DNA from 2 places in the Streptomyces sp. NPDC091280 genome. Region 2 is predicted to be linked to the other one. Evidence: predicted binding sites of a transcription regulator. Region 2 holds the regulator's gene; the other holds the start of a gene.
The links. Region 2 encodes HspR, which represses chaperone genes until heat shock. Its sites were predicted from a motif close to TTGAGNNNNNNNNNCTCAA; they were not measured.
Positions count from the first base shown of each region.

Region 1 (9,968 bases), on a different contig from region 2:
ATCCTCCGAACATCCGAGGCCCACTCCGGCACCTGTGACCTTTCTCACCCGCGCACCCCACAGGCAACAGTGGTGCTGGCCCGCTGGTCCCCGGAGGAGATCGAATATCTGGTCCTTTCGGACTCCGCCCTGCTCCTCGACCCGCCGGCCGGCGAGGTGACCGCCGTACTCGACGACCGTCTGTCGCGGCTGCCGCGGGCCGCGCTCGCCACGGACGCGCTGATCGACGCCACGCTCCGTAACAAGGAGGGCGGCTTCTTCACGGCCGCCGCCGATCCGTCGGTCTCGGAGCGAGCGGTGACCGGCTCGCTCCCCCGTGCCGGGGTGCGTGCCTTCGCCGCCCTGACGGACGGGGCGACGAGGTGGGTGGAGAAGTTCGGGCAGGGCGACTGGGCGGAGTGTCTCGCCCTGGTCCGCAAGGAGGGGGCGGCGGAGCTGGTGAGCCGAGTGCGGGCGCTGGAGCGGGCCGACGAGGAGGCGCGGACGTATCTGCGCCGGAGCAAGACGCACGACGACGCGACGGTCGTGTACGTCGAGCTGTGAGCCGCCGCCTACCGCCGGTTCGGCGCGGGGTGCTTCGGCGCGGGGTGCTTCGGCTCGGGGCTCACTTCTCCATGACGCCGTTCAACTGGTGGAGCAGCCGGGCGAGTTCGGCGACCTCGCGGCGGTCCCAGTGGGAGAGCTGGCTGACGTAGCGGGCCCGCCGGGCCTCGCGGACGTGCACGACCCGGCGCCGGCCCTCGTCGGTGAGGTCGACCAGCCAGGCGCGGCCGTCCGCCGGGTCCGGCTCGCGGGAGATCAGGCCCAGCTCCTCCAGGGCGCGCAGCTGGCGGGACATGGTGGCCTTGCCGACGCCGATGTAGGCGGCGAGTTCGGTGGCCCGCTGCCGCCCGTACTCGTCCAGCCGGACCAGCAGGCCGTACGCGGCGGACTCCAGGTCGGGGTGGACCGCTCGGGCCATCTCGCCCTGGTTGGCCCTCGCCCGCCGGAGGAGGAACGTCAACTCGCGTTCCAGCGACAGGTATTCGGGATCCGGATCCGGGGTCCCGCTGTCGCCTCTGTCCTCGTCCTTGTACACGTCAGCACCCATGCTCCGCTTTCCTGATCGTGAAAGTCACCACGGCTTCGCCAGTATTTCGCAGGGTGGCACCTGCGTACGACGAAGGCCCGGGCCCCGATGGAACGGGACCCGGGCCTTCACCTGACCGGTGGCGTCCGTCACGCCGCCACCGGAACCTCCGGGGTGGCGCCGTTCGTCGCGGGCGACAGGGCCAGCTCCAGGACCTGGCGGACGTCCGTCACCGCGTGGACGTCGAGCTTGTCCAGGACCTCGGCCGGGACGTCGTCCAGGTCGGGCTCGTTGCGCTTCGGGATGATCACCGTGGTGACGCCCGCCTGGTGCGCGGCGAGCAGCTTCTGCTTCACCCCGCCGATCGGCAGCACCCGGCCGGTCAGCGAGACCTCACCGGTCATCGCCACGTCCGTACGGACCAGCCGGCCGCTGAGCAGCGACGCGAGGGCCGTCGTCATCGTGACACCCGCGCTCGGGCCGTCCTTGGGCACCGAGCCCGCCGGGAAGTGGATGTGCACGCCCCGGTCCTTCAAGTCGGCGACGGGCAGCTCCAGTTCGGCGCCGTGCGAGCGCAGGAACGACAGGGCGATCTGCGCGCTCTCCTTCATCACGTCACCGAGCTGGCCGGTCAGGGTCAGACCGGCCGCGCCGGTCTCCGGGTCGGCGAGCGACGCCTCGACGTAGAGGACGTCACCTCCGGCGCCGGTGACCGCGAGTCCGGTGGCGACACCGGGCACGGCCGTACGGCGCTCGGCCGGGTCCTGGGCGGACTCGGGCACGTGGTGCGGGCGCCCGATCAGACCGCGCAGATCGGCGTCCGTGACGGTGAACGGCAGCTCCCGCTCGCCCAGTTCGTGCTGCGCCGCGATCTTGCGCAGCAGCCGGGCGACCGACCGCTCCAGGGTGCGGACACCGGCCTCGCGGGTGTACTCGCCGGCCAGCTTGCGCAGGGCGCTCTCGTCGATGACGACCTCGTCGTCCTTGAGGCCGGCCCGCTCCAGCTGGCGCGGGAGCAGGTGGTCACGGGCGATGACGACCTTCTCGTCCTCGGTGTAGCCGTCCAGCCGGACCAGTTCCATCCGGTCGAGCAGCGCCTCCGGGATGGCTTCGAGCACGTTGGCCGTCGCCAGGAACACCACGTCGCTCAGGTCGAGTTCGACCTCCAGGTAGTGGTCACGGAAGGTGTGGTTCTGCGCGGGGTCGAGCACTTCGAGGAGCGCGGCGGCCGGGTCGCCCCGGTAGTCGGACCCCACCTTGTCGATCTCGTCGAGCAGGACGACCGGGTTCATGGACCCGGCCTCCTTGATGGCGCGGACGACACGGCCGGGCAGCGCGCCGACGTACGTACGCCGGTGGCCCCGGATCTCGGCCTCGTCCCGGACCCCGCCGAGCGCGACCCGCACGAACTTCCGTCCCATGGCGTGCGCGACGGACTCGCCGAGCGAGGTCTTGCCGACGCCGGGCGGACCGACCAGGGCCAGCACGGCACCGCCGCGCCGCCCGCCGACCACACCGAGCCCGCGCTCGCTGCGGCGCTTGCGCACGGCCAGGTACTCGGTGATGCGCGCCTTCACGTCCTCCAGACCGGCGTGCTCCGCGTCGAGGACCGCCTTGGCGCCCCGGATGTCGTACTCGTCCTCGGTCCGCTCGTTCCACGGGAGTTCGAGGACGGTGTCCAGCCAGGTACGGATCCACGAGCCCTCGGGCGACTGGTCGGAGGAGCGCTCCAGCTTGTCGACCTCCTTGAGGGCGGCCTCGCGGACCTTCTCGGGAAGGTCGGCGGCCTCGACGCGGGCGCGGTAGTCGTCGGACTCCTCGCCGTCCTTGGCGGAGTCGCCGTTCAGCTCGCGCAGCTCCTTGCGGACGGCTTCGAGCTGGCGGCGCAGCAGGAACTCGCGCTGCTGCTTGTCGACGCCTTCCTGCACGTCCTTGGCGATGGTCTCGGCGACGTCCTGCTCGGCGAGGTGGTCGCGCAGCTGCTGGGTGGCGAGCTTCAGCCGGGCCACCGGGTCGGCGGTCTCCAGCAGCTCGATCTTCTGTTCGGTGGTCAGGAAGGGCGAGTAACCGGAATTGTCGGCGAGCGTGGACACGTCGTCGATGGCCTGCACGCGGTCCACGACCTGCCAGGCCCCGCGCTTGCGCAGCCATGCCGTGGCCAGCGCCTTGTACTCCTTCACCAGCTCGGAGACAGAGCCGGGCAAGGGCTCGGGCAGGTTCTCGTCGAGCGCGGTGCCCTCGACCCAGAGCGCGGCACCGGGGCCGGTGGTGCCCGCGCCGATGCGCACGCGGCTACGGCCGCGGATCAGCGCGCCCGGGTCGCCGTCGGCCAGCCGGCCGACCTGCTCCACGGTGCCCAGCACACCCGTGCTCGCGTATGTCCCGTCGATGCGTGGCACCAGCAGGACCTTGGGTTTCCCGGGCTCGGTCCGCGCGGCGGCCTGGGCGGCCTCCACGGCGGCGCGTACATCGGTGTCGTTCAGGTCCAGCGGAACCACCATTCCGGGCAGCACGACCTCGTCGTCGAGCGGCAGCACGGGCAGGGTGAGCGGTGTGGACGTCGAAGCCATGATCTCCCCTTAGGCAGTCAAGTTGAGCTATGCCGACTCAATGCTTGAGCGCCTTCGATTGTTCCCCACCGCTTGTTCGCCGTGAGCGATCGGCGAAAGGGGCCTCCGTCCATGCAGGTCAACACGGAGACCGGGCGGGTGCTTCCCGGGACCCGGCCACCCGCGCGCGCTCCCGCTCCCGCTCCCCCTCCGAGATGCTCGACCGCGCGCCTCGGACGAAGCGGCCGGATCAGGCGACCGTACGGCCCAGGTAGGCCAGCAACCGCGCGTGCGGGGCCGCTCCGGGCGCGGGCCGGACCTCGGGGCCGAAGACGCCCGGCACGCGGTACGCGTCGAAACCGCCCAGGCCGTGCATCACCGCGAGCAGTTCCCCGCACAGGTCCTCGTCCACCAGAGCCTGTCGGCCCGTCGCGACCGCCAGGTCCACGCCGTGGACGCAGACCTCCGTGAAGTGGATCAGCGCGGCCGTCGGGCCGGGCAGCGCACCGAGCGAGATGTGGACGACGGTATCGAGGGCGCCGGGCCGGTTCCAGGCCGCGCGGTCGGTCTCGGACGCCTGCTCGTAGGCGCCCCGGGGATCCCCGCCCAGCCAGTCGGACTCGTGCTCGGCGCCCGGATCGGTGCCGTTCAGTTCGGCGGCGAAGATGTGCATCCCGCCCACCATGTGGTTGAGGACGGCTCGGGCGTCCCACTCCGCGCACGGGGTGGGGTTCGCCCACTGGTCCTGAGCAACTCCCGCCACCACAAGGCCGGTTGCCGTGATCGCCCGCTCGATCCGCCGTACTGCGACCGTCTCCGTCACCGGGACCTCCCCCGTCCAGGACCGCGCTCGGCTGTCGACACCATTGCTACACCCCCGGCCCGACATTGTCCCGACCGGGAGACCTCCGACGTCTGTCCCAACGGTCACGTCGACCTCGGGCCCGCTCTCCTCGGCCCGGCCGGGCGGGGCGTCAGAGCCGGGCGACGACCGCCCGTCCGACGGCCTCCGGGCGCGGGCCGGACCTCCCGGCCGAAGACGAGCGGCATGCGGCACGCGGCACGCGCCGAAAGCGCCCGTCCGGCGCGACAACGCCGGCGGCTCACCGCGCGCCTCCTCGTCCACCAGGCCCGTCAGGAGAGCGGCGCGGCGGCCGGGGTGGCGTCGGGGGAACCGGCACGATGCCCGTCCCGCACCCGCCCCCGGCCCGGACGCGCGGAGCAACCGCCGTACAGGAAGAGCGACTTGGTGGTGCCCGCCGGACAGGCGGGGAGTCAGGCCCGGCCCGTCCCGGCCCGGGGCAGTTCGACCGGAGCCAGCCGGATCATCCGGCCGGCCCGCTGCCGACGCCGTATCAGCGGCCAGGTCGCGACGCCTATCGCGAGCGAGATCAGATGGCCCCAGTTCGTCATGGGGTCGGTGAACGCGAGCAGGTCCGAGACCAGGCTCCAGCCGAACAGGGCGAGCAGCGGCAGCCCGAGCCAGGGCCTGAGCAGACCCGCCAGGGCTCCCGTGCTCGCGGCGACGCCGAAGCTGATGCCGTAGTCGAGGCGGTGCAGCGAGGTGTCGGGCAGGTGTCCCACGAGCACGGCGAGACCCACGGTGCCCTCGGTCGCCAGCGTCGCCAGGATGTGCCCGCTGAGGAACACCCCGGCGGCCCGCACCCCGCCGATCCGCCGCTCCAGCGCGGTCAGCACCAGCAGGAAGAGGATCGCGTAAGGCGACAGCACCCCGCCGACGATCCACAGCGCGCTGGTGACCAGCACGAGGAACGGGTCGCGGAGCAGGTGGGTGACATCGGTGCTGGAGGCCTGGTGCAAGCGGCCCACCAGCGTGGGACCGGCGTACTGCGCGACGAGCGAGGTGGCGACCAGCACCGTCCCGTAACCGAAAGTGAACGGCGTTCCGGTCGGCGTGGGCAGCACCCGCCAGGGGCGCAGGAGGCGCAGCAGGCCCGGGACGCGGGACTCCCGGGGCACGGCGGGGGTGGACGCCGAGACGGACACGGCCGCCCGACCCTGGACCGGAGCCGGGAACGGCACCGGAAGCAGCTCCAACTCGCCTGCCGTGTCCGGTACTTCCCGCTGTCTCGGCATCGCGTCCAGCAGCGTGGAGTCCTCCTCGACGGGAGGCGTGGCGGAGACCTGGGTATCGGCCGTCGCGGTCCGTTCCACCGTGCGGGACTCCTTCCGTTTCACCCCACACTTCGCCGTCCCACCTGTCGCTGTCTATGACCGACGCCACGCAAGGACCGATTCACAGCAACCCGAAAGCTTTCACAGGCGTCCGCGGGTACCGTGCGGACATGACCACCGCGTACGACCATCCCGTCGTCCTGGACCGTCGCGAGGGCCCCCACGGCGAGGTGGTGCTGCGCCGGCACGGGGAGTTGTTGCAGATCATCGCCAACGGGTGCTTCCTGATGGACACTTCGGACGGGCGCTCGGAGCGGCTGCTGATCGACGCCGCGTACAGCGCGCTCGACGGGCGCCCCCAACCCGACGTGCTGATCGGCGGGTTGGGCGTGGGCTTCTCGCTCGCGCACGCCGCCGCCGACCCGCGCTGGGGCCGGATCACGGTGGTCGAGCGCGAGAGCGCGATCGTCGAGTGGCACCGCTCGGGACCGCTGTCGGCGCTCTCCGCGTCCGCGCTGGCCGATCCACGGACCGAGATTCTGAAAACGGACCTGGTCGCATTCGTCAATGAGACATGCGCCACTTTCGACGCGCTCTGCCTCGACATCGACAACGGGCCCGGCTGGACCGTCACCGACAGCAACGACACCCTCTACTCACCGGCCGGACTGGCAAGCTGCGCAAGGGTGTTGAGGCCCGGCGGGGTGCTCGCCGTATGGTCGGCGCAGCCCTCTCCGGAATTTGAGCGAACCTTATGGAATGCCGGGTTCCAACAGGTGCGTACCGAAGAGATCCCCGTTGCCCGAGGAGTTCCCGACGTCGTGCACCTCGCCGTCCGACCTGGATAGCAAAGGGGTTGCGCGTGCCCGTACCCTGCTTGCCTGACGCGGATCATTCAAGCGTCAAGCGCAGTCATGGGATCACCCCACTGGTTCCGGAAAGCACACTTCAGGGGCGGGCGATGGAGCAGACACACACCTCCCACAACGGCACGGCCACGGCCACACCGGGCGCACAGCGCCGGGTGCTCGTGGTCGAGGACGATCCGACGATCGTCGACGCCATCGCGGCCCGTTTGCGTGCCGAGGGATTCCTCGTGCAAACCGCGGGCGACGGGCCGTCGGCCGTCGACACCGCCGAGGCATGGCAGCCCGACCTGCTGATCCTCGACATCATGCTGCCCGGCTTCGACGGCCTGGAGGTCTGCCGCCGGGTGCAGGCCGCCCGTCCGGTGCCGGTGCTGATGCTCACCGCGCGCGACGACGAGACCGACATGCTGGTCGGGCTCGGGGTCGGCGCCGACGACTACATGACCAAGCCGTTCTCCATGCGGGAGCTGGCCGCGCGGGTGCACGTCCTGCTGCGCCGCGTGGAGCGTGCCGTGGTGGCCGCCTCCACCCCCCGCTCGGGCATCCTGCGCCTGGGCGAGCTGGAGATCGACCACGCGCAGCGCCGGGTACGGGTGCGCAGCGACGACGTCCATCTCACGCCCACCGAGTTCGACCTGCTGGTGTGCCTGGCGAACACCCCGCGTGCCGTGCTCTCGCGCGAGCAGCTGCTCGCCGAGGTGTGGGACTGGGCGGACGCCTCCGGCACCCGCACCGTCGACAGCCACATCAAGGCGCTGCGCCGGAAGATCGGCGCCGAGCGGATCCGCACGGTGCACGGTGTCGGCTACGCGCTGGAGACTCCGACGCCATGAGCGGCGGGCCGACGTCACGGAGGAGTCCCGGGGAGCCCTGGGGCGGCGTACGCCCGTTCTCGATCAAGACCAAGCTGGGCGCGCTGGTCGTCATCTCGGTGCTCATCACCACCGGTCTGATGATGATCGCCATGCGCACGGCGACGGAGCTGCGCTTCATCACGGTCTTCTCGATGATCGCCACACTGCTGATAACGCAGTTCGTGGCCCATTCGCTCACCGCGCCGCTGGACGAGATGAACACGGTGGCTCGGTCCATCTCGCGCGGCGACTACACGCGCCGGGTGCGCGAGAACCGCCGTGACGAACTGGGCGACCTGGCCGGCACGATCAACGTCATGGCCGACGAGCTGGAGGCCCAGGAGCGCCAGCGCAAGGAACTCGTCGCGAACGTCTCGCACGAGCTGCGCACCCCCATCGCGGGTCTGCGCGCCGTGCTGGAGAACGTCGTCGACGGCGTCTCGGCCGCCGACCCGGAGACCATGCGGACGGCGCTGAAGCAGACCGAGCGGCTCGGACGGCTCGTCGAGACCCTGCTCGACCTCTCCCGGCTGGACAACGGCGTCGTCCCCCTGAAGACCCGCCGCTTCGAGGTGTGGCCGTATCTCTCGGGCGTGCTCAAGGAGGCCAACATGGTCGCCTCCGCGCGCGGGGGCATCGCGTCCGGCTCGGGCAGTCACACCCGCACCGACGTCCATCTGCATCTGGACGTGTCCCCGCCGGAGCTGACCGCGCGCGCCGACCCGGAGCGCATCCACCAGGTCGTCGCCAACCTCATCGACAACGCGGTGAAGCACAGCCCGGCGCACGGGCGCGTGACGGTCAAGGCGCGGCGCGGGTCGCTGCCTGAGTCGCTGGAGCTGGAGGTCCTGGACGAGGGGCCCGGCATCCCGCAGGCGCAGTGGGCGCACATCTTCGAGCGGTTCAACCGGGGAGCGGTGAGCGCGCCGCACGGGCCCGGCAGCGACGGCGGTACGGGCCTCGGCCTGGCGATCGCCCGCTGGGCGGTGGATCTGCACGGCGGCCGGATCGGAGTGGCCGAATCCGAGCGTGGCTGCCGGATTATCGTCACCCTTCCGGGACTGTCATCCGTGCCAAGTTGACGTAAAGTTCGACCCGGAGCCCCAAGATCCACGGCGGTCCGCGCTGACGGACACGTGTGATCAGGCACAGGCCCGCGCCGTTCGTGCGCCCGGTCCGCACCGAGACACCCCATCTGTAGCGGAACCACGCTTGTTTCCCGCCATTTCAGGCCCTGAAACACACTTTCCGGTGTGACTTACGCGACGATGGACCGGCCCGACCTGACCTTGGCCGTCATGGGGGCGTAGCCTTAATTCCCGCTGTCCATCACCTTGTGAAGCGGAAGAGGGCGGTTGCCGCCGTGTCGTCACAGTCCCCCAGTAACTCGACCATCTCGACCGAGTCCGACCAAGCCGCGGGTAAGAATCCCGCCGCCGCGTTCGGGCCCAACGAGTGGCTCGTCGACGAGATCTATCAGCAGTACCTCCAGGACCCGAACTCGGTAGACCGAGCCTGGTGGGACTTCTTCGCCGACTACAAGCCGGGCGCGGCCGCCGCCCCGACCTCGACCTCGGCGGGTGCTGCGGCCACGGGGGCCGCAGGGACCTCCACACCCCCGGCGCAGGCGGCACCCGTGGCCCCGGCCGCGCCCGCCGCCCCGGCGGTCCCCGCGCCCGCAGCCGCCACCCCGGCCCCGGCTCCCGCTCCCGTCGCCGCCCCGGCCCCCGCGAAGGCCGCGGCACCGGCTCCGGCTCCTGCTCCGGCCGCCGCGCCGAAGAAGGCCGCGCCCGCGACCGAGGCACCCGCCGGTCCCGAGTACGTGACGCTGCGCGGCCCCGCCGCCGCGGTCGCGAAGAACATGAACGCCTCGATCGAGGTCCCCACGGCCACGTCCGTGCGCGCGGTCCCGGTCAAGCTGCTCTTCGACAACCGCATCGTCATCAACAACCACCTGAAGCGCGCCCGGGGCGGGAAGATCTCCTTCACCCACCTCATCGGCTACGCGATGGTGCAGGCCATCAAGGCCATGCCGTCCATGAACTACTCCTTCCAGGAGAAGGACGGCAAGCCGACCCTGGTCAAGCCGGAGCACGTCAACTTCGGTCTCGCCATCGACCTGGTGAAGCCCAACGGCGACCGCCAGCTCGTCGTCGCCGGCATCAAGAAGGCCGAGACGCTGAACTTCTTCGAGTTCTGGCAGGCCTACGAGGACATCGTCCGCCGCGCCCGCGACGGCAAGCTGACGATGGACGACTTCACCGGCGTGACGGTCTCCCTGACCAACCCCGGCGGCCTCGGCACGGTCCACTCCGTCCCCCGTCTGATGCCCGGTCAGTCGGTCATCATGGGCGTCGGCTCGATGGACTACCCGGCGGAGTTCCAGGGCACCTCCCAGGACACCCTGAACAAGCTCGGCATCTCGAAGGTCATGACGCTCACGTCGACCTACGACCACCGGGTCATCCAGGGCGCCGCCTCCGGCGAGTTC
Region 1 covers NZ_JBIVUZ010000001.1:174,463-184,430, forward strand. The annotation lists gene ACIQPR_RS00795 (hypothetical protein) at 1-543, shown strand, start outside; gene ACIQPR_RS00800 (MarR family winged helix-turn-helix transcriptional regulator) at 605-1,090, opposite strand; gene lon (endopeptidase La) at 1,219-3,639, opposite strand; gene ACIQPR_RS00810 (TIGR03086 family metal-binding protein) at 3,869-4,441, opposite strand; gene ACIQPR_RS00815 (rhomboid-like protein) at 4,894-5,793, opposite strand; gene ACIQPR_RS00820 (spermidine synthase) at 5,925-6,602, shown strand; gene ACIQPR_RS00825 (response regulator transcription factor) at 6,716-7,456, shown strand; gene ACIQPR_RS00830 (sensor histidine kinase) at 7,453-8,559, shown strand; gene ACIQPR_RS00835 (multifunctional oxoglutarate decarboxylase/oxoglutarate dehydrogenase thiamine pyrophosphate-binding subunit/dihydrolipoyllysine-residue succinyltransferase subunit) at 8,841-9,968, shown strand, end outside.
Region 1: a site for HspR is predicted at 3,662-3,680, ahead of lon (endopeptidase La). Genes of this name have one in related genera too.

Region 2 (9,968 bases):
CGAGAGTGCCTCGTCGACGCGCTCGTTGTTGATGCGCTTGCCGATGCGCTCTTCCATCCACATGCGGGCGCCGCCCGCGCCGCAGCAGAAGCCGCGTTCCTTGTGGCGGTGCATCTCCTCGTTGCGCAGGCCGGGGACGCTGGCGATGATCTCGCGCGGGGGCGTGTAGATCTTGTTGTGCCGGCCCAGGTAGCACGGGTCGTGGTAGGTGATGATGCCCTCGACCGGCGTCACCGGAACCAACTTGCCCTCGTCCACGAGGTGTTGGAGCAGCTGGGTGTGGTGGATGACCTCGTAGTCGCCGCCGAGCTGCGGGTACTCGTTGCCGATGGTGTTGAGGCAGTGCGGGCAGGTCGCGACGATCTTCTTCGCCGACTTCGGCTTCGCGGACTCGGGGACGACCTTGCCGTCGTCGTCCAGTTCCTCGCCGAACGCCATGTTCAGTGCCATGACGTTCTCCATGCCGAGCTCCTGGAACAGGGGCTCGTTGCCGAGGCGGCGGGCGGAGTCGCCGGTGCACTTCTCGTCGCCGCCCATGATCGCGAACTTGACGCCCGCGATGTGGAGGAGTTCGGCGAAGGCCTTGGTCGTTTTCTTGGCGCGGTCTTCGAGGGAGCCCGCGCAGCCCACCCAGTAGAGGTACTCGACCTCGGTGAGGTCCTCGATGTCCTGGCCGACGACCGGGACCTCGAACTCGACCTCCTTGAGCCACTCCAGGCGCTGCTTCTTGGCCAGCCCCCAGGGGTTGCCCTTCTTCTCCAGGTTCTTGAGCATCGTCCCGGCCTCGGACGGGAACGCGCTCTCGATCATCACCTGGTAGCGGCGCATGTCGACGATGTGGTCGACGTGCTCGATGTCGACGGGGCACTGCTCGACGCAGGCGCCGCAGGTGGTGCAGGACCACAGGACGTCCGGGTCGATGACGCCGTTGTCTTCGAGGGTGCCGATGAGCGGGCGTTCCGCCTCCGCCAGGGCCGCCGCCGGTACGCCGGCCAGCTGCTCCTCGGTGGCCTTCTCCTCGCCCTCCATGGACTTGCCGCCGCCCGCGAGCAGGTAGGGCGCCTTGGCGTGCGCGTGGTCGCGCAGGGACATGATCAGGAGCTTGGGGGAGAGCGGCTTGCCGGTGTTCCAGGCGGGGCACTGCGACTGGCAGCGACCGCACTCGGTGCAGGTGGAGAAGTCGAGCAGGCCCTTCCAGGAGAACTGCTCGATCTGGGAGACGCCGAAGACGTCGTCGTCGCCCGGGTCGGTGAAGTCGATCGGCTTGCCGCCCGAGGTCATCGGCAGCAGCGCGCCCAGGGACGTCTCACCGGTGGCGTTGCGCTTGAACCAGATGTTCGGGAAGGCGAGGAAGCGGTGCCAGGCGACGCCCATGTCGGTCTTCAGGGCGACCGTGATCATCCAGATGAAGGAGGTCGCGATCTTCAGGCCGGCGAAGAAGTAGGTGAGGTTCTGGAGGGTGGAGACGTCCAGGTGGCGCAGGCCCGAGACCACGGGGTACGAGATGAAGAAGGAGGCCTCGTAGGCGTCGACGTGGTGCTGGGCGCCTTCGAGCGCGTGCAGCATGAAGATGCAGACGCCGACGACGAGGATGACGGCCTCGACGAAGTACGCCTGGCCGAAGTTGGAGCCGGCGAAGCGGGACTTGCGGCCCGGCCTGTTCGGCTTGCTGAGCTGGCGGATGACGATCAGGGCGAGGATGCCGAGGACCGTCATGGTGCCGATGAACTCGACGAAGACGTTGTACGGCGCCCATTCGCCGATGACCGGCAGCAGCCAGTCGGCCTGGAACAGCTGGCCGACGGCGTTGACGATCGTCAGCAGCAGCGAGAAGAAGCCCACCGCCACGAACCAGTGCGCGACCCCGACGACGCCCCAGCGGTTCATCCGGGTGTGGCCGAGGAACTCCTTGGCCACGGTGACGGTGCGCTGGACGGGCTCGTCGGTGCGGGTGCCCGCGGGCACGTTCTGGCCGAGTCGCATGAAGGTGTAGATCTGGAGGACGGCACGGGCGAACAGCGCCACACCGACCACGATCAGAACCAGCGACACGATGATCGCGGCGAGTTGCATTTCAGGGCTCCTCGGGCCTGCGAGGGGTCATTACCAAACCAAGAACATTACTAAGCGGTAACTTAATCGGTCCGACCGAGATTACCCCCATTCTCTGTCGCACTGTAGCCAGCCGTGCGGTGATCTATGTCGCTGAGGGTTGCCTTAAAAACCCGCGACGGTCCGATCGTGTTATTCGTACTGAATTGGTACATTTGCGTCTAATTTGGAACCGTGCTCTACGGGATCCTCGCCGCCACGACCGCTCTCCTCCTCTCCGCCCTGCTCGCCGCGCTGCTCCGGGCGCCCGCCCTGCGCGCCCGGATCGTCGACCGGCGGCGGCGCACGCGCCCGGTACCGCTGCTCGGGGGGCTGGCCGTGGTGATCGCCGTCGCGGCGGTGACCTGGGGGTGCGACTGGACCGCCGTGGCGCCGCTGGGCGACGGTGTCGCCGGCCTGCTGGTCGCCGGGTCCGCCGTGGCCGCGCTCGGCCTGGTCGCCGACGTCTGGCGGCTCAAGACGCGGTTCCTGGTTCTCGGTACGGCGGTGGCGGCGGCCTGTGTCGTGCCGTACGGGGAACTCGGGGTGCCCGGCGGGCTGCTGGCGGCGGCCTGGATCGTGTTCGTCGCCGGGGCCTTCAAGGGGCTCGACCACGCCGACGGGCTCGCCGGGACCGTGGGGGTGGTCACCGCCTTCGGGGTGGGGGCCTGCGCGGCGACGGAAGTGATGGACGGGCTCGCGGTGTTGCTGAGTGTGCTGGCCGCCGCGCTCACCGGGTTCCTGATGCACAACTGGCATCCCGCGCGGATCGCGCTCGGCGCCTGCGGATCGCTGTTCACGGGCTTCGTGCTCGCCTCGGCCGCCGTGGTCACCCGGGCCGGGCACGGACTCGCCTCCACCGCGGGCGTGCTGTTCGCGCTCACCGCCCTCGCGAGCGCCGACGCCGTCCTGGTGCTGCTGTCGCGGCGACTGGCCGGGCGGGCGCTGCTGCGCGGCGGCCCGGACCATCTCGCGCACAGGCTGCGGAAGTTGGGGCTCACCCCGCAGGGGGCGGTGGTGCTGCTCGGGCTCGGAGGCTTCTCCGGGGTGCTCGTCGCAGTGCTCGTGCACAACGGGTGGGCGGGTGAATCCGCCGTGATGTGGGTGGCGGGCGGGGCCCTGGTCGTCGTAGGAGGGCTGCTCAAAGTCACTGTCTACGGGGGGCGCAGGGCCGTGTCGACGCAGGTCAGGGCCCAGTTGCGTGTAAGGAACGGATAAGAGTTGAGTCTGCTCGACTCAGCTCTGTTGACCCAGCGGTGAGTGTGGTGCACACTTGAGTCCGTTCCACTCAAGTCATTGCTGGAGGAATCAACCATGGCACGTGCGGTCGGCATCGACCTGGGCACGACTAACTCCGTCGTCAGCGTTCTTGAAGGCGGCGAGCCCACCGTCATCACCAACGCAGAGGGCGCCAGGACCACGCCGTCCGTCGTCGCCTTCGCCAAGAACGGCGAAGTGCTCGTCGGCGAGGTCGCGAAGCGTCAGGCGGTCACCAACGTTGACCGCACCATCCGCTCCGTGAAGCGCCACATGGGCACGGACTGGAAGATCGAGCTCGACGGGAAGCACTTCAACCCGCAGCAGATGAGCGCCTTCATCCTGCAGAAGCTGAAGCGCGACGCCGAGGCCTACCTGGGCGAGAAGGTCACGGACGCGGTCATCACCGTCCCGGCCTACTTCAACGACTCCGAGCGCCAGGCGACGAAGGAGGCCGGCGAGATCGCGGGCCTGAACGTCCTGCGCATCGTGAACGAGCCGACGGCCGCCGCGCTGGCGTACGGGCTCGACAAGGACGACCAGACGATCCTCGTCTTCGACCTCGGCGGCGGCACCTTCGACGTGTCCCTCCTGGAGATCGGTGACGGCGTCGTCGAGGTGAAGGCCACCAACGGCGACAACCACCTCGGTGGTGACGACTGGGACCAGCGGGTCGTCGACTACCTGGTGAAGCAGTTCGCCGCGGGCCACGGCGTGGACCTGGGCAAGGACAAGATGGCCCTCCAGCGTCTGCGCGAGGCCGCCGAGAAGGCCAAGATCGAGCTGTCCAGCTCCACCGAGACCTCGATCAACCTGCCCTACATCACGGCCTCCGCCGAGGGCCCGCTGCACCTGGACGAGAAGCTCACCCGCGCCCAGTTCCAGCAGCTGACGGCCGACCTGCTGGAGCGCTGCAAGACGCCGTTCCACAACGTCATCAAGGACGCCGGCATCTCCATCAACGAGATCGACCACGTCGTCCTCGTCGGTGGCTCCACCCGGATGCCCGCCGTCGCCGAGCTGGTGCGCGAGCTGACCGGCGGCAAGGACGCCAACAAGGGCGTCAACCCGGACGAGGTCGTCGCCATCGGCGCGTCCCTCCAGGCCGGTGTCCTCAAGGGCGAGGTCAAGGACGTCCTGCTCCTCGACGTCACCCCGCTGTCCCTCGGCATCGAGACCAAGGGCGGCATCATGACCAAGCTGATCGAGCGGAACACGACGATCCCGACCAAGCGGTCCGAGATCTTCACCACCGCCGAGGACAACCAGCCCTCCGTGCAGATCCAGGTCTACCAGGGCGAGCGCGAGATCGCGGCGTACAACAAGAAGCTCGGGATGTTCGAGCTGACCGGTCTGCCGCCGGCCCCGCGCGGTGTCCCGCAGATCGAGGTCTCCTTCGACATCGACGCCAACGGCATCATGCACGTGACCGCGAAGGACCTCGGCACGGGCAAGGAGCAGAAGATGACCGTCACCGGCGGCTCCTCGCTGCCGAAGGACGAGGTCGACCGCATGCGCCAGGAGGCCGAGCAGTACGCGGACGAGGACCACCGCCGCCGCGAGGCCGCCGAGTCCCGCAACCAGGGCGAGCAGCTCGTCTACCAGACGGAGAAGTTCCTCAAGGACAACGAGGACAAGGTCCCCGGCGAGGTCAAGACCGAGGTCGAGGCCGCCGTCGAGGAGCTGAAGGCCGCGCTCAAGGGCGAGGACACCGCCGAGATCCGCACCGCCACCGAGAAGGTCGCCGCGGTCTCCCAGAAGGTCGGCCAGGCCATGTACGCCGACGCCCAGGCCGCGCAGGCCGCGGGCGGCGACGCCCCGGGTGCCGAGGCGCCCAAGGCGGACGACGACGTGGTGGACGCCGAGATCGTGGACGACGAGCGCAAGGACGGTGCCGCGTGACGGAGGAGACCCCGGGCTTCGAGGAGAAGCCCGACGTCCCCTCCGGCGCCACCCCCGACGACGCCGAGCCGCAGGCCGCCGCCTCCTCCTCCACGGGAGAGGGGGCGGCCCCGGCCGGGGACGCATCAAGTGCACAGATCGCCGGTCTGACCGCCCAGCTGGACCAGGTGCGCAAGGCGCTCGAAGAGCGCACGGCGGACCTCCAGCGGCTCCAGGCCGAGTTCCAGAACTACCGCCGCCGGGTCGAGCGGGACCGGGTCACGGTCAAGGAGATCGCCGTCGCGAACCTCCTGACCGAGCTGATGCCCACCCTCGACGACATCGGCCGCGCGCGGGAACACGGGGAACTCGTCGGCGGTTTCAAGTCCGTGGCGGAGTCGTTGGAGACCGTCGCCGCGAAGATGGGACTGCAACAGTTCGGCAAGGAGGGCGAGCCCTTCGACCCGACCATCCACGAGGCCCTGATGCACTCGTACGCGCCGGACGTCACCGAGACGACCTGCGTGGCGATCCTCCAGCCCGGGTATCGCATCGGCGAGCGCACCATCCGCCCCGCGCGGGTGGCCGTGGCCGAACCGCAGCCCGGAGCGCAGGCGGTCAAGGCCGAGGACGAGTCCGAGGCCGGCGACGAGAAGGACAACGGCCCTGAGGAGGGCTGACGCACACACCGGGCGGACGGACACCGGGCGGAAGGAGGGACGTCGAGGATGAGCACCAAGGACTTCATCGAGAAGGACTACTACAAGGTCCTCGGCGTGCCCAAGGACGCCACCGAGGCCGAGATCAAGAAGGCGTACCGGAAGCTCGCCCGCGAGTTCCACCCGGACGCCAACAAGGGCAACGCCAAGGCCGAGGAGCGCTTCAAGGAGATCTCCGAGGCCAACGACATCCTCGGTGACCCCAAGAAGCGCAAGGAGTACGACGACGCCCGCGCGCTCTTCGGCAACGGCGGTTTCCGTCCGGGGCCGGGCGGCGCGGGCGGCGGCAACTTCAACTTCGACCTGGGCGACCTCTTCGGAGGCGGCGCGCAGAGCGGTGGCGCCGGGGGGCCCGGCGGTTTCGGCGGCGGGATCGGGGACGTGTTCGGCGGCTTGTTCAACCGGGGCGGCGCCGGTACGACCCGTACCCAGCCCAGGCGCGGCCAGGACATCGAGTCCGAGGTGACGCTCAGCTTCACCGAGGCCATCGAAGGGGCCACGGTCCCGCTGCGGATGTCCTCGCAGCAGCCCTGCAAGGCCTGTTCGGGCACCGGCGACAAGAACGGCACACCGCGCGTGTGCCCGACCTGCGTCGGCACCGGCCAGGTGGCGCGCGGCTCCGGCGGCGGCTTCTCGCTGACGGACCCGTGCCCGGACTGCAAGGGCCGGGGCCTGATCGCCGAGCACCCGTGCGCCGAGTGCAAGGGCAGCGGGCGCGCCAAGTCGTCGCGGACCATGCAGGTCCGGATCCCCGCGGGGGTCACCGACGGCCAGCGCATCCGGCTGCGCGGCAAGGGCGCGCCGGGTGAGCGGGGCGGCCCCTCGGGCGACCTGTACGTCATGGTGCACGTCGACGCGCACCCCGTGTTCGGGCGCAAGGACGACAACCTCACGGTGACGGTCCCGGTGACGTTCACCGAGGCGGCGCTGGGCGGCGAGGTCAGGGTGCCCACCCTGGGCGGACCCCCGGTGACGCTGAAGCTGCCGCCGGGCACGCCCAACGGCCGCACCATGCGGGCCCGCGGCAAGGGCGCCTTCCGCAAGGACGGCACCCGGGGTGACCTCCTTGTGACCGTGGAGGTGAGTGTCCCCAAGGACGTCACGGGGAATGCTCGTGACGCGCTTGAGGCATACAGAGAGGCGACCGCGGGCGAGGACCCGCGGGCGGAGCTGTTCCAGGCCGCGAAGGGAGCATGAGAGTGATGGACGGCCGTCGACGCAACCCGTACGAGCTGACCGAGGAGACCCCGGTCTACGTCATCTCGGTGGCGGCCCAGCTCTCCGGCCTGCACCCGCAGACGCTGCGCCAGTACGACCGCCTCGGCCTGGTCTCCCCGGACCGCACGGCCGGGCGCGGCCGGCGCTACTCGGCCCGCGACATCGAACTGCTGCGCACCGTCCAGCAGTTGTCGCAGACCGAGGGCATCAACCTGGCGGGCATCAAGCGCATCATCGAGCTGGAGAACCAGGTCGTGGCGCTCCAGCAGCGCGTCGCCGAACTCCAGGCGGCGGTCGACGGAGCGGCGGCGGCGATCCAGCAGCGCGAGGCCGCCGTGCACGCCTCCTACCGCCGGGACCTGGTTCCGTACCAGGAGGTCCAGCAGACCAGCGCGCTGGTGGTGTGGCGGCCCAAGCGACAGTCCTCGGACTGACGCGCACGTGCCCGGAAGGGGCCCGGAGGTTCTGCCTCCGGGCCCCTTCGCGTGTCACCTGCCGCGTGTCACCGGCCGACGAAGAACTCCAGCGAGGAACTCTGCTCGCCCTGCCGCCCGTAGGCGTCCACGGAGTACACCGTCACCGTGCAGGGGCCGTTGTAGGGCGGGGTCCAGCTGATGTCGCCCGTCGTGGACAGCTTGGTGCCGCTGCTGCCGCAGGCGCCGCCGATCTCCCAGGAGTAGCCCTGGAGACCCCGTTCCTCGTCACCCGCGCCGGGCGCGGCCGTCACCCTGATCGCGGACCGTGCGGGCATCCCGGGCGACACCAGCGTCAGGCGGGGTGCGGCGGGGCCGGTCGCGGTGGCCGCGGTGGTCCGTGTGACGGTGAGTTGTGCCGAGGGCGCCGACTCGGCGCCGGTGGCGTCCACGGCGGCGACGTAGTAGAACGACGTGCGCCGTGGGGCCGTGGTGTCCTCGTACGAGGCGCTGGTGGTGCTGCCCAGGAGCGTCCAGCCGCCGTACAGCCAGGTGCGGCGGTAGACGTGGTAGCTCGTCGCGCCGTCCGCCCCGGTCCAGGTGAGGCCGGTGGAGGCGTCGGCGGGCGTGCCCGTCAGCGCGGTGGGGGCGGCCACGGCGGAGGCCGCGGGGCGGGTGGCGGTGACGACGGCCGTGAGCGGGGAGACGTTCCCGGCGGTGTCCACCGCGCCGACGCGGTAGGTGTAGGGCACGCCGACCTCGGCACCGATGTCCGTGTAGTCCGTGGCCTGGGCGATGTACTCCGGGTCCAGCGGCTCCCCGTTGCGCGTCCTCTCCACGACGTAGTGGTCGAGGTCGCTCGCCGAAGAGGCGGTCCAGGTCACGACGTTGCCCGCGGTGCTGCCCCGCACGGCCACGCCGGTGACCTGGCCCGGAGCCGTGCGGTCGGCGGTCGTCACGCCCTGGTCGGCCGAGCCCGGCGAGGCGTTGCCCGCCTTGTCGGTGGCGCGGACCTCGTAGTAGTACGTCCGGCCGTCCGCGGGCAGGGCGGTGTCGGTGTACGACGTCGACGTGGTGGTCTTCAGCGGGGTGCCGCCGAAGGACGTGCCCTTGAGGCGCCGGTAGACCCGGTAGCTCCCGAGGTCCAGCTCCTTGTTCTTCGACCAGCTGAGCTTGGCGCGGCCGGCCGTGGCGTCGTAGGAGACAGCGGTGCCCGTCGGGGCGAGGGGGGCGACCTTGTCCACGGTCGCCGAGGTCCGGGGGGTGTACGTGAACTTCACGTTCGCCCGGCCGGTCCAGTTGACGTAGTCCACGCGGACGGTGTGTCTGCCCTTGGGGACGGTGACGTCGACCGTCTTCTTCGCCGTGGTCGAGACGTTCTTCCACAGGTCGACCTTGCGGCTGCCGTCGAGGTAGACCCGGATGCCGTCCTGGGCGGCGGCGGCGAAGGAGAAGGGGCCGCCGGAGCCGAAGTCGCGGGTCACGGACCAGCGGACGGCGAAGTTGTCCTTCGGGAGACCGGTGGCCGGGGCGCCCGTGCCCCAGTTCTCGTCGATCGTGGTGTCGCAGTCCGTCTTCTTCGCGCTCCCCGAGAACGTGGTGTTCGCGAAGAACTGCCGCTTGTGGACGGGGGAGGCGCAGTCGGCCGCGGCGGAGGCGGAACTCGTCGCGCCGGCGAGCAGGCCGCCCGCGACGGAGAGGGCGACGGCGGTGGCCGTCGCGAGTCTGGCTGGGTTCATGCGTTCCTCTGTCGGATCGGTTCGGGCGGCGCATGGCCGCCGATGATCACGACTCGCGAAGAACGGACTTGGTTGTGCCGATCTTTGCCGTCTCCTGAACTCCCGTTGAGTGCAGGGTCCGTAAAGAGCGTTTGGATGGGGTTCCGCAACGTCTCCACATACCGAACGGAACGTGGTGTTGCCATCTCGTTAAGTAGTTCCGCTTGACGCCGGTGGCCGCAGCCGCGTTGGCTTTTCAGTCACCTGGGTTGCAATGCTGCACCCACGTCCGGACGGCACCAGAAGTGAGCAACCCAATGCGTCGTATCGCCATATCCGTGGCCGCGTCCTCGCTGGCCCTCCCCCTGGCCGCCTGTGGCGTGCTCAACTCGTCGGGGAGCAGCTCGGACGCCACCCCGGCCAAGGGCAACGACATCACGGTGGGCGTGCTGATGCCGGAGAAGACGAACACGCGGTACGCCGAGTTCGACTTCCCGATCATCAAGTCGACGGTGAGCGAACTCACCGACAAGAAGGGCAAGGCCGAGTACCAGAACGCGGGCGGTGTCGCGGACGTCCAGGACAAGCAGATGCAGAAGATGATCGACCAGAAGGTCGACATCATCATCCTCGACGCCGTCGACTCGCACCTCATCCAGCCGATGGTGAAG
Region 2 covers NZ_JBIVUZ010000003.1:133,341-143,308, reverse strand. The annotation lists gene ACIQPR_RS10735 ((Fe-S)-binding protein) at 1-2,073, opposite strand, end outside; gene ACIQPR_RS10730 (MraY family glycosyltransferase) at 2,287-3,309, shown strand; gene dnaK (molecular chaperone DnaK) at 3,406-5,250, shown strand; gene grpE (nucleotide exchange factor GrpE) at 5,247-5,909, shown strand; gene dnaJ (molecular chaperone DnaJ) at 5,958-7,145, shown strand; gene ACIQPR_RS10710 (heat shock protein transcriptional repressor HspR) at 7,151-7,600, shown strand; gene ACIQPR_RS10705 (fibronectin type III domain-containing protein) at 7,669-9,318, opposite strand; gene ACIQPR_RS10700 (sugar ABC transporter substrate-binding protein) at 9,615-9,968, shown strand, end outside.